One region of the Dyella telluris genome, then DNA from elsewhere that is predicted to be linked to it. Evidence: predicted binding sites of a transcription regulator. Region 1 holds the regulator's gene; each other region holds the start of a gene.
The links. Region 1 encodes HrcA, which represses chaperone genes, less so after heat shock. Its sites were predicted from a motif close to TTNGCACTCNNNNNNNNNGAGTGCNAA; they were not measured.

Region 2: the regulator HrcA is predicted to act here: its motif matches at 1,678-1,704, upstream of rpoH (RNA polymerase sigma factor RpoH).
Region 3: the regulator HrcA is predicted to act here: its motif matches at 1,782-1,808, upstream of groES (co-chaperone GroES).

Annotation. Positions count from the first base shown of each region.
Region 1 covers NZ_CP060412.1:4,087,494-4,090,767, forward strand. Annotated here, with positions in the region: gene recN (DNA repair protein RecN) at 1-441, opposite strand, end outside; gene hrcA (heat-inducible transcriptional repressor HrcA) at 636-1,688, shown strand; gene grpE (nucleotide exchange factor GrpE) at 1,773-2,306, shown strand; gene dnaK (molecular chaperone DnaK) at 2,467-3,274, shown strand, end outside.
Region 2 covers NZ_CP060412.1:1,523,304-1,526,577, forward strand. Annotated here, with positions in the region: gene H8F01_RS06975 (response regulator transcription factor) at 1-684, opposite strand, end outside; gene rpoH (RNA polymerase sigma factor RpoH) at 791-1,648, opposite strand; gene ung (uracil-DNA glycosylase) at 1,836-2,537, opposite strand; gene H8F01_RS06990 (response regulator) at 2,534-3,274, opposite strand, start outside.
Region 3 covers NZ_CP060412.1:1,648,478-1,651,751, forward strand. Annotated here, with positions in the region: gene groL (chaperonin GroEL) at 1-1,308, opposite strand, end outside; gene groES (co-chaperone GroES) at 1,415-1,708, opposite strand; gene H8F01_RS07555 (class II aldolase/adducin family protein) at 1,983-2,633, shown strand; gene cutA (divalent-cation tolerance protein CutA) at 2,633-2,950, shown strand; gene H8F01_RS07565 (cupin domain-containing protein) at 2,920-3,274, opposite strand, start outside.

The sequences.
Region 1 (3,274 bases):
GTCGAGCAGTTCCATCTGGTGGGCGCGCGAGAGCAGGGCCTGGTGTTCGTGCTGGCCGTGGATTTCCACCAGCAGCGTGGCCAGTTCGCCAAGCTGGCTGGCATTGGCCGGGCGGCCATTGATCCAGGCGCGCGAGCTGCCTTCGGCGCGGATCACGCGGCGCAGCTGGCAGGCGTCTTCTTCGTCCAGCTCCTCGCGGCGCAGCCAGTCGCGGGCTTCGGGCAGGTGAGTCAGGTCGAATTCGGCGGTGAGTTCGGCGCGGTCACTGCCGGCACGCACCATGCCGCTGTCCGCGCGGGCGCCGGCCAGCAGCATCAGGGCGTCCACCAGCAGGGACTTGCCTGCGCCGGTCTCGCCGCTGACAACGGTGAGGCCGGGGCCGAAGGCGATCTCGGCTTCTTCGACGACGGCGAAATGACGAACGTAGAGCGAGGTGAGCATGGATGGCGACGTGGTGAAGTCGGTGGATTGTAAGGGGGAGGGGATGGGGCACGGCTAGAGGGGTGCCAACCAGGGTGACGACGTGCCGTCGCCACACCCGTTTTTTTTGTTGCCACCGCCCCCGGCCTTGCCCCGTTTCTTGCAAACTTTGCCGCCAGACCTTATTTCTTTCCTGTCTCACGGATTGCTACAGCATGCCTGCCGCCCAACTCGATGCCCGCGCACGACGCCTGTTGCGCACATTGATTGCCCAGTACCTCGCCGACGGCGAGCCGGTAGGGTCGCGCACGCTTTCGCGCTCGTCCGGGCTGGATGTGAGCCCGGCCACCATCCGTAACATCATGTCTGACCTGGAAGAAGCCGGCCTGGTGGCATCGCCGCACACCTCGGCCGGGCGCGTGCCCACGCCGCGCGGCCTGCGCCTGTTCGTGGACAGCCTGATTGAACTGCAGCCGCTGCCGCTGGACGAAATGGCACGCCTGCGCCGCGAGCTGCCGCCCGGGCTCACCACCACCCGCGACCTGCTGGGCAATGTCTCGACCTTGCTGTCGGCCATGACCCAGTTCGCCGGCGTGGTCACGGTGCCGCGGCAGGCTGACTTCCCGCTGCGCCATATCGATTTCGTGCCGCTGCCCGATGCCCGGGTGCTGGTGATCCTGGTGTTTTCGGACAACCAGGTGCAGAACCGCATCGTGCAGCTGGCCAAGCCGCTGGACAGCCGCGAGCTGGAGCAGGCGGCCAACTACCTCAACTCGCAGTTCGCCGGGCTGCGCCTGGACGACATCCGCGGTCACCTGCTGCGTGAGCTGCGCGAAGCCAGCAGCGAGCTCAACCAGCTGATGTCCAGTGCGGTGGAGCTGGCGGCGGCCTCGTTCGCCCCGCAGGGCGACAGCGACGACGTGCTGGTCAGCGGCCAGACCAACCTGATGGGTTACTCGGAACTGGCCAACCTGGACCGCCTTCGCGAGCTGTTCGAGGCGTTCCAGAAGAAAAGCGAGCTGCTGCAGCTCATGGAAGTGTGCGCGAAAGCCCCTGGCGTGCGCCTGTTCATCGGCGAAGAATCGGGCTTTACGGCGCTGGATGGCTGCAGCGTGGTCACGGCCAGCTACGGCGCCCAGGGGAGGGTGCTGGGCGCGGTCGGGGTGATTGGCCCCACCCGCATGGCCTATGAACGGGTCATCCCGGTGGTTCAGGCGACGGCCGGTTTGCTCAGCGACGCCTTGAATCGCGTCGCAACGACCTTATAACGCGCTCGGGAGGCGGGGTTTACCCGCAAGTGATTGACGGTTGGTGCCAGGGGCACCGGCCACGGACAAGGCTTGGAGTAATTCATGCAGAGCAACGATCCAACGGCGTCCAGCGGGACGCAGGGCCCTGGCGGACAGGATGAAGCAGCCCACGCGGAGCTGGAGGCGCTGAAGGCGCGCATCGCTGAACTTGAAGCGAGCAACGTCGACCTGCGCGACACCGTGCTGCGCGAAAAGGCGGAAATCGAGAACCAGCGCCGTCGCCTGCACCGCGACGTGGAGCAGGCCCGCCGCTTCGCCAACGAAAAGCTGCTGAACGAGCTGCTGCCGGTCTATGACGGCCTTGAGATGGGCCTGCAGGCGGAAGGCGGCGACGTGGCCAGCGTGCGCGAGGGCATCGCGCTGACGCTGAAGTCGCTGCTGAAGATCGCCGAGAACAATGGCCTGGTGCAGGTCGATCCGGTGGGTCAGCCGCTGGATCCGGACAAGCACCACGCCGTCAGCATGGTGGAGGCCCCGGGCGCGGCCCCCAACACGGTGGTCAGCGTGCTCCAGAAGGGCTACGTGCTGAACGACCGTCTCCTGCGCCCCGCGTTGGTGGCGGTCGCCAAGGAATAACACCCGCGCTGGCGGTAGCAGGCGCCTGAATGGCGCCCCCCGCCGGCCACGGTGACAAGGGCTTTGGGGTCTTGTCGGCATTGAGATGAAACATGCCGAACCCCATCTGACATACCAGTTGCGGCCGAGGGGTCGCTTAAAGAATTCGGGAGTAGACAACATGGGTAAAATCATTGGTATCGACCTGGGCACGACCAACTCGTGCGTTGCCGTCATGGACGGCAGCACCGCCAAGGTCATCGAGAACTCGGAAGGCGATCGCACCACGCCGTCCATCGTCGCCTTCACCAAGGACAACGAAGTCCTCGTGGGCGCGCCGGCCAAGCGCCAGAGCGTGACCAACCCCAAGAACACCTTCTACGCGGTGAAGCGCCTGATCGGCCGCAAGTTCACCGACGCGGAAGTGCAGAAAGACCTGCACATCGTGCCCTACGGCATCATCGCCCATGACAACGGCGACGCCTGGGTGGAGACCTCCGACGGCAAGAAGATGGCTCCCCAGGAGATCTCGGCCAAGGTCCTCATGAAGATGAAGAAGACCGCCGAAGACTATCTCGGCGAAGCGGTCACCGAGGCCGTGATCACGGTGCCGGCGTACTTCAACGACAGCCAGCGCCAGGCCACCAAGGACGCGGGCCGCATTGCCGGCCTGGACGTCAAGCGCATCATCAACGAGCCCACCGCGGCCGCCCTGGCCTATGGCCTGGACAAGAAGGGCGCCGACCGCAAGGTGGCCGTGTATGACCTCGGCGGCGGCACGTTCGACGTGTCCATCATCGAGATCGCCGAAGTGGACGGCGAGAAGCAGTTCGAAGTGCTGGCCACCAACGGCGACACCTTCCTGGGTGGCGAAGACTTCGACATGCGCGTCATCGACTACCTCGTCGAAGAATTCAAGAAAGACCAGGGCATGGACCTGCGCAAGGATCCGCTCGCGCTGCAGCGCCTGAAGGACGCCGCCGAGCGCG
Region 2 (3,274 bases), 2.4 Mb from region 1:
TTCGTTGGCGGCCGCGATCATGTAGCCGGTGCCGCGCACGGTATGGATCAGCGCGGGTTGCCCGGCGCCGTCGATCTTCCGGCGCAGGCGTGCGATGTGCACGTCGATCACGTTGGTGCCGGGGTCAAAATGAAAACCCCACACGGTTTCGAAAATCATCGTGCGGGTGAGTACCTGGCCAGAGTTGCGCATCAGGAACTCCAACAGGCGGTATTCCGTGGGCAGCAGGGTCAGCGGCTGGCCGCCGCGATAGGCCACGTGACTGACCAGGTCCAGCTCCAGATCGGCCACGCGCAGGCGCTGCACCACGGCAGCCTGAGGCTGGCGCCGGCGCAGCAGCACCTCGGCGCGCGCCGCCATTTCATCGGGCGCGAACGGCTTCGTGAGGTAATCGTCGCCGCCGGCGCGCAGGCCGCGCACGCGTTCGTCGACATCACTCAGCGCGCTGATCATCAGCACGGGCGTGTCGCGACCGGCGCGGCGCAATTCGGCCACCACGTCGATGCCGTCCATGCCAGGCAGCATGCGGTCCAGCGTGATCAGGTCGTAGTCGCGCTGCGTGGCATGCGCCAGTCCGTCGCGGCCATTGGCCACCCACTCCGCGTGCATGCCGTGCGCGCTCAGTTCCGCGACAATTTCGCGCGCCGTGGTTTCGTCGTCTTCGATGACCAGCACTTGGGACATGGCGGCAACTGGGTGATCCGTGGGTGGGAACGCGGAGCCAGCCATGTCTCCGCAAAGCCAAACGGCCCCAGTGGGGCCGTTTGTCATCTTACGCTTACGCCGAAGATCAGGCAGCGAACAGGCCGCGCATCTTCTTCATGGCGTTGGCCTCGACCTGGCGGATGCGTTCGGCGGAAACGCCGTACTCGTCCGCAAGATCCTGCAGCGTGGCCTTTTCTTCATTGAGCCAGCGGCGCTGGATGATGTCGCGCGAGCGTTCATCCAGGTTCTGCAGCGCCGCGGACAGCGTGTCGAGCTGGTTGTCCGCCTGGTCGGCGTCGGCCACGTTGTCGTACGGGTCTGCGCCCTCGTCGATCAGGAACGCTTCCGGAGCCGGCTTGGCATCGTCCTCGGCATCGGCCGGGGCTTCGAAGCCGATGTCACGGCCCGACAGGCGCGATTCCATCTCGCGGACGGTCGCTTCCGGCACGCCAAGGTCCTTGGCCACCATGCGCACTTCTTCCGCGTTCATCCAGCCCAGGCGCTTCTTGCTCTTGCGCAGGTTGAAGAACAGCTTGCGCTGCGCCTTGGTCGTGGCGACCTTGACGATGCGCCAGTTGCGCAGGATGAACTCGTGCATTTCGGCACGGATCCAGTGCACGGCGAAGCTCACCAGGCGCACGCCCTGGTCGGGGTTGAATCGCTTGACGGCCTTCATCAGGCCGATGTTGCCTTCCTGGATGAGGTCGCCGATCTGCAGGCCGTAGCCGCTGTAGCCGCGAGCCACGTGCACCACGAAGCGCAGGTGCGACATCACCAGCTTGCGGGCGGACTCCAGATCGTTTTCTTCGTTATAGCGACGCGACAGCGTCTGCTCCTCGTCCTGGCTGAGCACCGGAATCCGGTGGACCGCCGAGATGTAGGCATCCAGACTGCCGACGACACTCGGCACCGGCAGGTTGGCGGTCACCAAAGCTTGAGACATGGATGGAACCTCCTGAATAGGGGATCAGCTTAGCACTCGGGTAGTGAGAGTGCTAAAGGCCCCGAAAGGTTCCGGGACCTTTGATGAACTGAATAGTACAGGAATTTGGGACGCCTGTCCAGCGAGGCATCCCAGGGGAGGTGCCACTATGCCGCCCTGACGGTTCAGCGGCCGTGAAAGGCCGGTTTCAGGGGAGTTCCGAGCGCATTGGCAAGGACCAGTCCACCGGGGCCACCCCGCGGCTTTCCAGGTACTGGTTGGCCGCCGAGAAGTGACCGCAGCCGATAAAGCCGCGATGCGCTGATAAAGGAGATGGGTGCACCGACCGCAAAACGCAATGGCGGCTGCTGTCGATCAGTTGGCCCTTCTTCTGGGCGTAGGAGCCCCAGAGCATGAACACCAACCCCTCCCGCTCCCGGTTGAGGGCATCGATGGCCGCGTCGGTAAAGCCTTCCCAGCCCTTGCCCTGATGGGATCCGGCGGCGGCCTGCTGGACGGTCAGCGTGGCATTGAGCAGCAGCACGCCCCGGTCCGCCCAAGGGGTCAGGCAGCCGTGATCCGGCGCCTTGAAGCCCAGGTCCCGGTGGATCTCCTTGAAGATGTTCTGCAGCGACGGCGGCGTCTGCACGCCCGGCCGGACGGAGAAGCAAAGCCCATGGGCCTGGTTCGGGCCGTGGTACGGGTCCTGACCCAGGATCACCACCCGCACGGCGTCGAACGGGGTGTGGTCGAAGGCAGCAAAGATCTCGGGGCCAGGCGGGTAGATCACCTTGCCGGCCTGCTTTTCGTGGCGCAGGAAGTCCGACAGAGATTGCATGTCGGGCCGCGCTAGGTAATCGCCGATGCGCTCCTTCCAGGAGGACTCGAGCTTCACTCGATCGTCGGTCACGCCGCCTCGCCCCGCTCGCGCAGGTGCTGGGAAACGCGCAGCTGGAACAGCAGCTTGGTCATCAGCAGTTTTTCCTCGATGGGTTTCTCGACCAGGTCATTGGCACCGGCGCGCAGCAGCGCAGCCTGGTTGGCCGGGTTCTCGTCGCCCGTCATCACCAGCACGGGCAAGCGGCCCTTGCCGTAGACAAAGTCGCGGCGAATCCGCTCGAGCAGGTCGCCGCCGGTGAGCTCGCCCTTCAGGCTGACGTCGGTGAGCACGATGTCGGCCCCCACCCTGCCCTCGTCCCTCGCCTTTTCCAGGATCACCAGCGCATCTTCCACGCTCACCACGTGGTGCACGGTCAGGCCGTGCTTTTCCAGGATGCGGCGGGTCGCCAGCGCCACCACGCGGCTGTCTTCCACGTAGAGCACTTCACCTTCGGCGGAATCGGACGGCTTCACGTAGCCGCGGATGAACTCCGCCAGCGCCTGGAAACCCAGCGACTTGTCGAAGTAGTCGGTGACGTGTTCGCCCAGCGTGCGGTTGTGCAGGCGGTCGTCCACATCGCCCGATACCGCCACGATGGGCACGTAGGCCTGGGCGGCGGATTCGCGCACGTGACGGGCCAGCTCCAGCCCGTCCATGTCGGGCAGGCGCAACGCGATGGTGATGAAGTCGAACGCGCCGCCGTCGAGCAGCTCCTTGGCTTCGGCGCCATTGGCGGCGCCCACCACGTCGCTGTCCGGCAGCTCGGC
Region 3 (3,274 bases), 2.4 Mb from region 1:
CTGGTCAGCGTTGGCACCCTTCAGGCCTTCGACAGCCTTGAGCGAACGGATCAGGGCGACGCCGCCGCCCGGGACCACGCCTTCTTCAACGGCTGCGCGCGTGGCGTGCAGGGCGTCTTCGACGCGGGCCTTCTTTTCCTTCATTTCCACTTCGGTGGCAGCGCCAACCTTGATGACGGCCACGCCGCCAGCCAGCTTGGCCACGCGCTCCTGCAGCTTCTCGCGGTCGTAGTCCGAAGAGGTCTCTTCGATCTGCGCCTTGATCTGGCCGATGCGCGACTGGATGCGCTCGGCTTCGCCGGCGCCGTCGATGATGGTGGTGTTTTCCTTGGTGATCACCACGCGCTTGGCGCGGCCCAGGTCCGTGATGGTGGCCTTGTCCAGGGCCAGGCCCACTTCCTCGGAGATCACCACGCCGTTGGTCAGGATGGCGATGTCTTCCAGGATGGCCTTGCGACGGTCACCGAAGCCCGGCGCCTTCACGGCGGCAACCTTCACGATGCCGCGGATGGTGTTGACCACCAGGGTGGCCAGCGCTTCGCCTTCCACTTCTTCGGCGACGATCAGCAGCGGCTTGCCAGCCTTGGCGACGGCCTCGAGGACCGGCAGCAGCTCGCGCACGTTGGAGATCTTCTTGTCGTGGATGAGGATGAACGGGTCGTCCAGTTCAACCTGCTGCGACTGCTGGTTGTTGATGAAGTACGGCGACAGGTAGCCGCGGTCGAACTGCATGCCTTCGACGACGTCCAGTTCGTTCTCGAGACCCGAACCTTCTTCAACCGTGATCACGCCTTCCTTGCCGACCTTCTTCATCGCGGTGGCGATGATCTCGCCGATGGCGGAATCGGAGTTGGCGGAGATGGTGCCGACCTGGGCGATGGCCTTGTCGTCAGCGGTGGGGTTGGAGAGCTTCTTGAGCTCGCCCACGGCGGCCACGACGGCCTGGTCGATACCGCGCTTCAGGTCCATCGGGTTCATGCCGGCGGCAACGGCCTTGAGGCCTTCCTGGATGAACGCCTGAGCCAGCACGGTGGCAGTGGTGGTGCCGTCGCCGGCCACGTCGGAGGTCTTGGAAGCGGCTTCCTTGACGATCTGCGCGCCGATGTTCTCGTACTTGTCGGCCAGTTCGATTTCCTTCGCCACGGACACGCCGTCCTTGGTGACGGTCGGGGCGCCGAAGCTCTTCTCGAGCACCACGTTGCGGCCCTTCGGACCCAGGGTGACCTTCACGGCATTGGCCAGGGTGTTCACACCCTTGAGCATGCGGGCGCGGACGTCTTCGCCGAAGCGGACTTCTTTAGCTGCCATAAAATTTTTGCCTCAAAAATTTTGAAATTAGGAATGGGTTCTTGATCTTGATCTTGCGGCCCCGGAAGCGCGGTTATCGCGCTAAACCAGGGCCTAAGGTCAAAGATCAGCCTTCAATCACGGCCACGATGTCGTCTTCCTTCAGGAAGACCAGCTCTTCGCCGTCGATCTTGATTTCCTGGCCGGCGTACTTGCCGAACAGCACGGTGTCGCCTTCCTTCACGGACATCGGGCGGACCTTGCCGTCTTCCAGGATGCGGCCGGTGCCGGCAGCGATGACCTTGCCGCGGGTCGGCTTTTCGGCGGCGCTGTCGGGGATGACGATGCCGCCAGCGGAGACGCGCTCTTCTTCGAGGCGCTTGACGATGACGCGATCGTGCAGCGGACGCAGTTTGCTCATGGGATGGGCTCCAGCTTCGGTTGAATGGTTGAACAGGATTCGGGACCCCGGAGCGACGCCGTTGCTGGCGCTGCTAGCACTCTCCAAGGGTGAGTGCCAATCATAGCGACGCAAAAGCCCCCTGCAAGAGGCGCCGGTCCGGTGGCTGAACTTTCCAATGGGGGAGCCGCGGGAGGCTTTCAAGGCGCCGGGTACAGAAATTCGCGGCTTTTCTATCGACAGGAGCCATGGGACGGACGACCATGCCGGCCTGTTCCCATCAGGCTACCCGCCCGTGAGCGATGAACTGACGCTGCGCCAGGACCTTGTGGAGCAAGGCGCCCGGCTGGCCGCCTCCGGCCTCAGCCAGGGCACATCGGGCAACCTAAGTACCCGTTGTGGCGAGGGTTTCCTGATCACACCCAGCGGCACGCCCTACGATGCGATCGTCCCCGAGGGCATCGTGCTGGTCGACGGCGACGGGCAGTGGCCAGCCGGCCAGCGCCCTTCCAGCGAGTGGCGCTTCCACCGGGACATCTACCTGGCCCGTCCCGATGCCGGGGCCGTGGTCCACGTTCATCCGCCCTACGCCACCGCGCTGGCGATGTGCCGCCGGGGCATTCCGCCCGCTCATTACATGATCGCGGTGGGCGGTGGGGACTCCATCAGCTGCGCCAGCTACCACACCTATGGCACCCAGGCCCTGTCCGATGCGGTGATCGCCGCGCTGGAAGGCCGGCTGGCCTGCCTGATGGCCAACCACGGCATGATCGCGCTGGGCAGCTCGCTGGCGCAGGCCATGTGGCGAGCCGTAGAAGTGGAGAACCTGGCCCGCCAGTACGCCCTGGCGCTGCAGATAGGCGCGCCGGTGATGCTCACCGACGCCGAAGTCACCGACGTGCTCGCGAAATTCGCGAATTACGGACTGATGTCCTCGAGGTCGTGATGTCCGATACCGTGCTGCTCTGCTATTGCACCTGCCCCGATGTCGCCAGCGCGCAGAAACTGGCCGAAGCGCTGGTGGGCGAACGCCTGGCCGCCTGCGTGAACCGCATTCCTACTGTCGCCTCCACCTATCGCTGGAAAGGCGAGGTCGTGACCGACAGCGAGGAGCTGCTGCTGATCAAGACCACCGCCGCGCGCTTCCCCGCGCTGAAAGAGCGACTGGTGGCCCTGCATCCGTACGAGTTGCCGGAGCTGATCGCCGTGCCGGTGGCCGAGGGACATCGGCCCTATCTGGACTGGGTGCGCGATCCGGGCTGAGCAGGCGGCGCGCCCACGAACACGACCAGGAAGGTCGCCGGTTCGCTGCGGCTGGCGTTGGCACTGACCTGATGATGCGCGCCCGCCGGCTCGAACCAGCTTTCGCCGGGCGCGTAGACGCGCAAGGGCTGGCCTTCCACCTGGCTGCGCACATGGCCTTGCAGCACGTAGACGTAGGCATCGCGGTCATGCGAATGCGGCTTCGACGCCTCGCCCGGCGCATAGGTCACGCGCAGGGCTTGCAGCGACTGCCCGGGTGCACGGGTCAGCGCTGCCGTGAGCAGTGACTCGTCCTGCGTCGCCATCGCCGGCACGATCACGCCC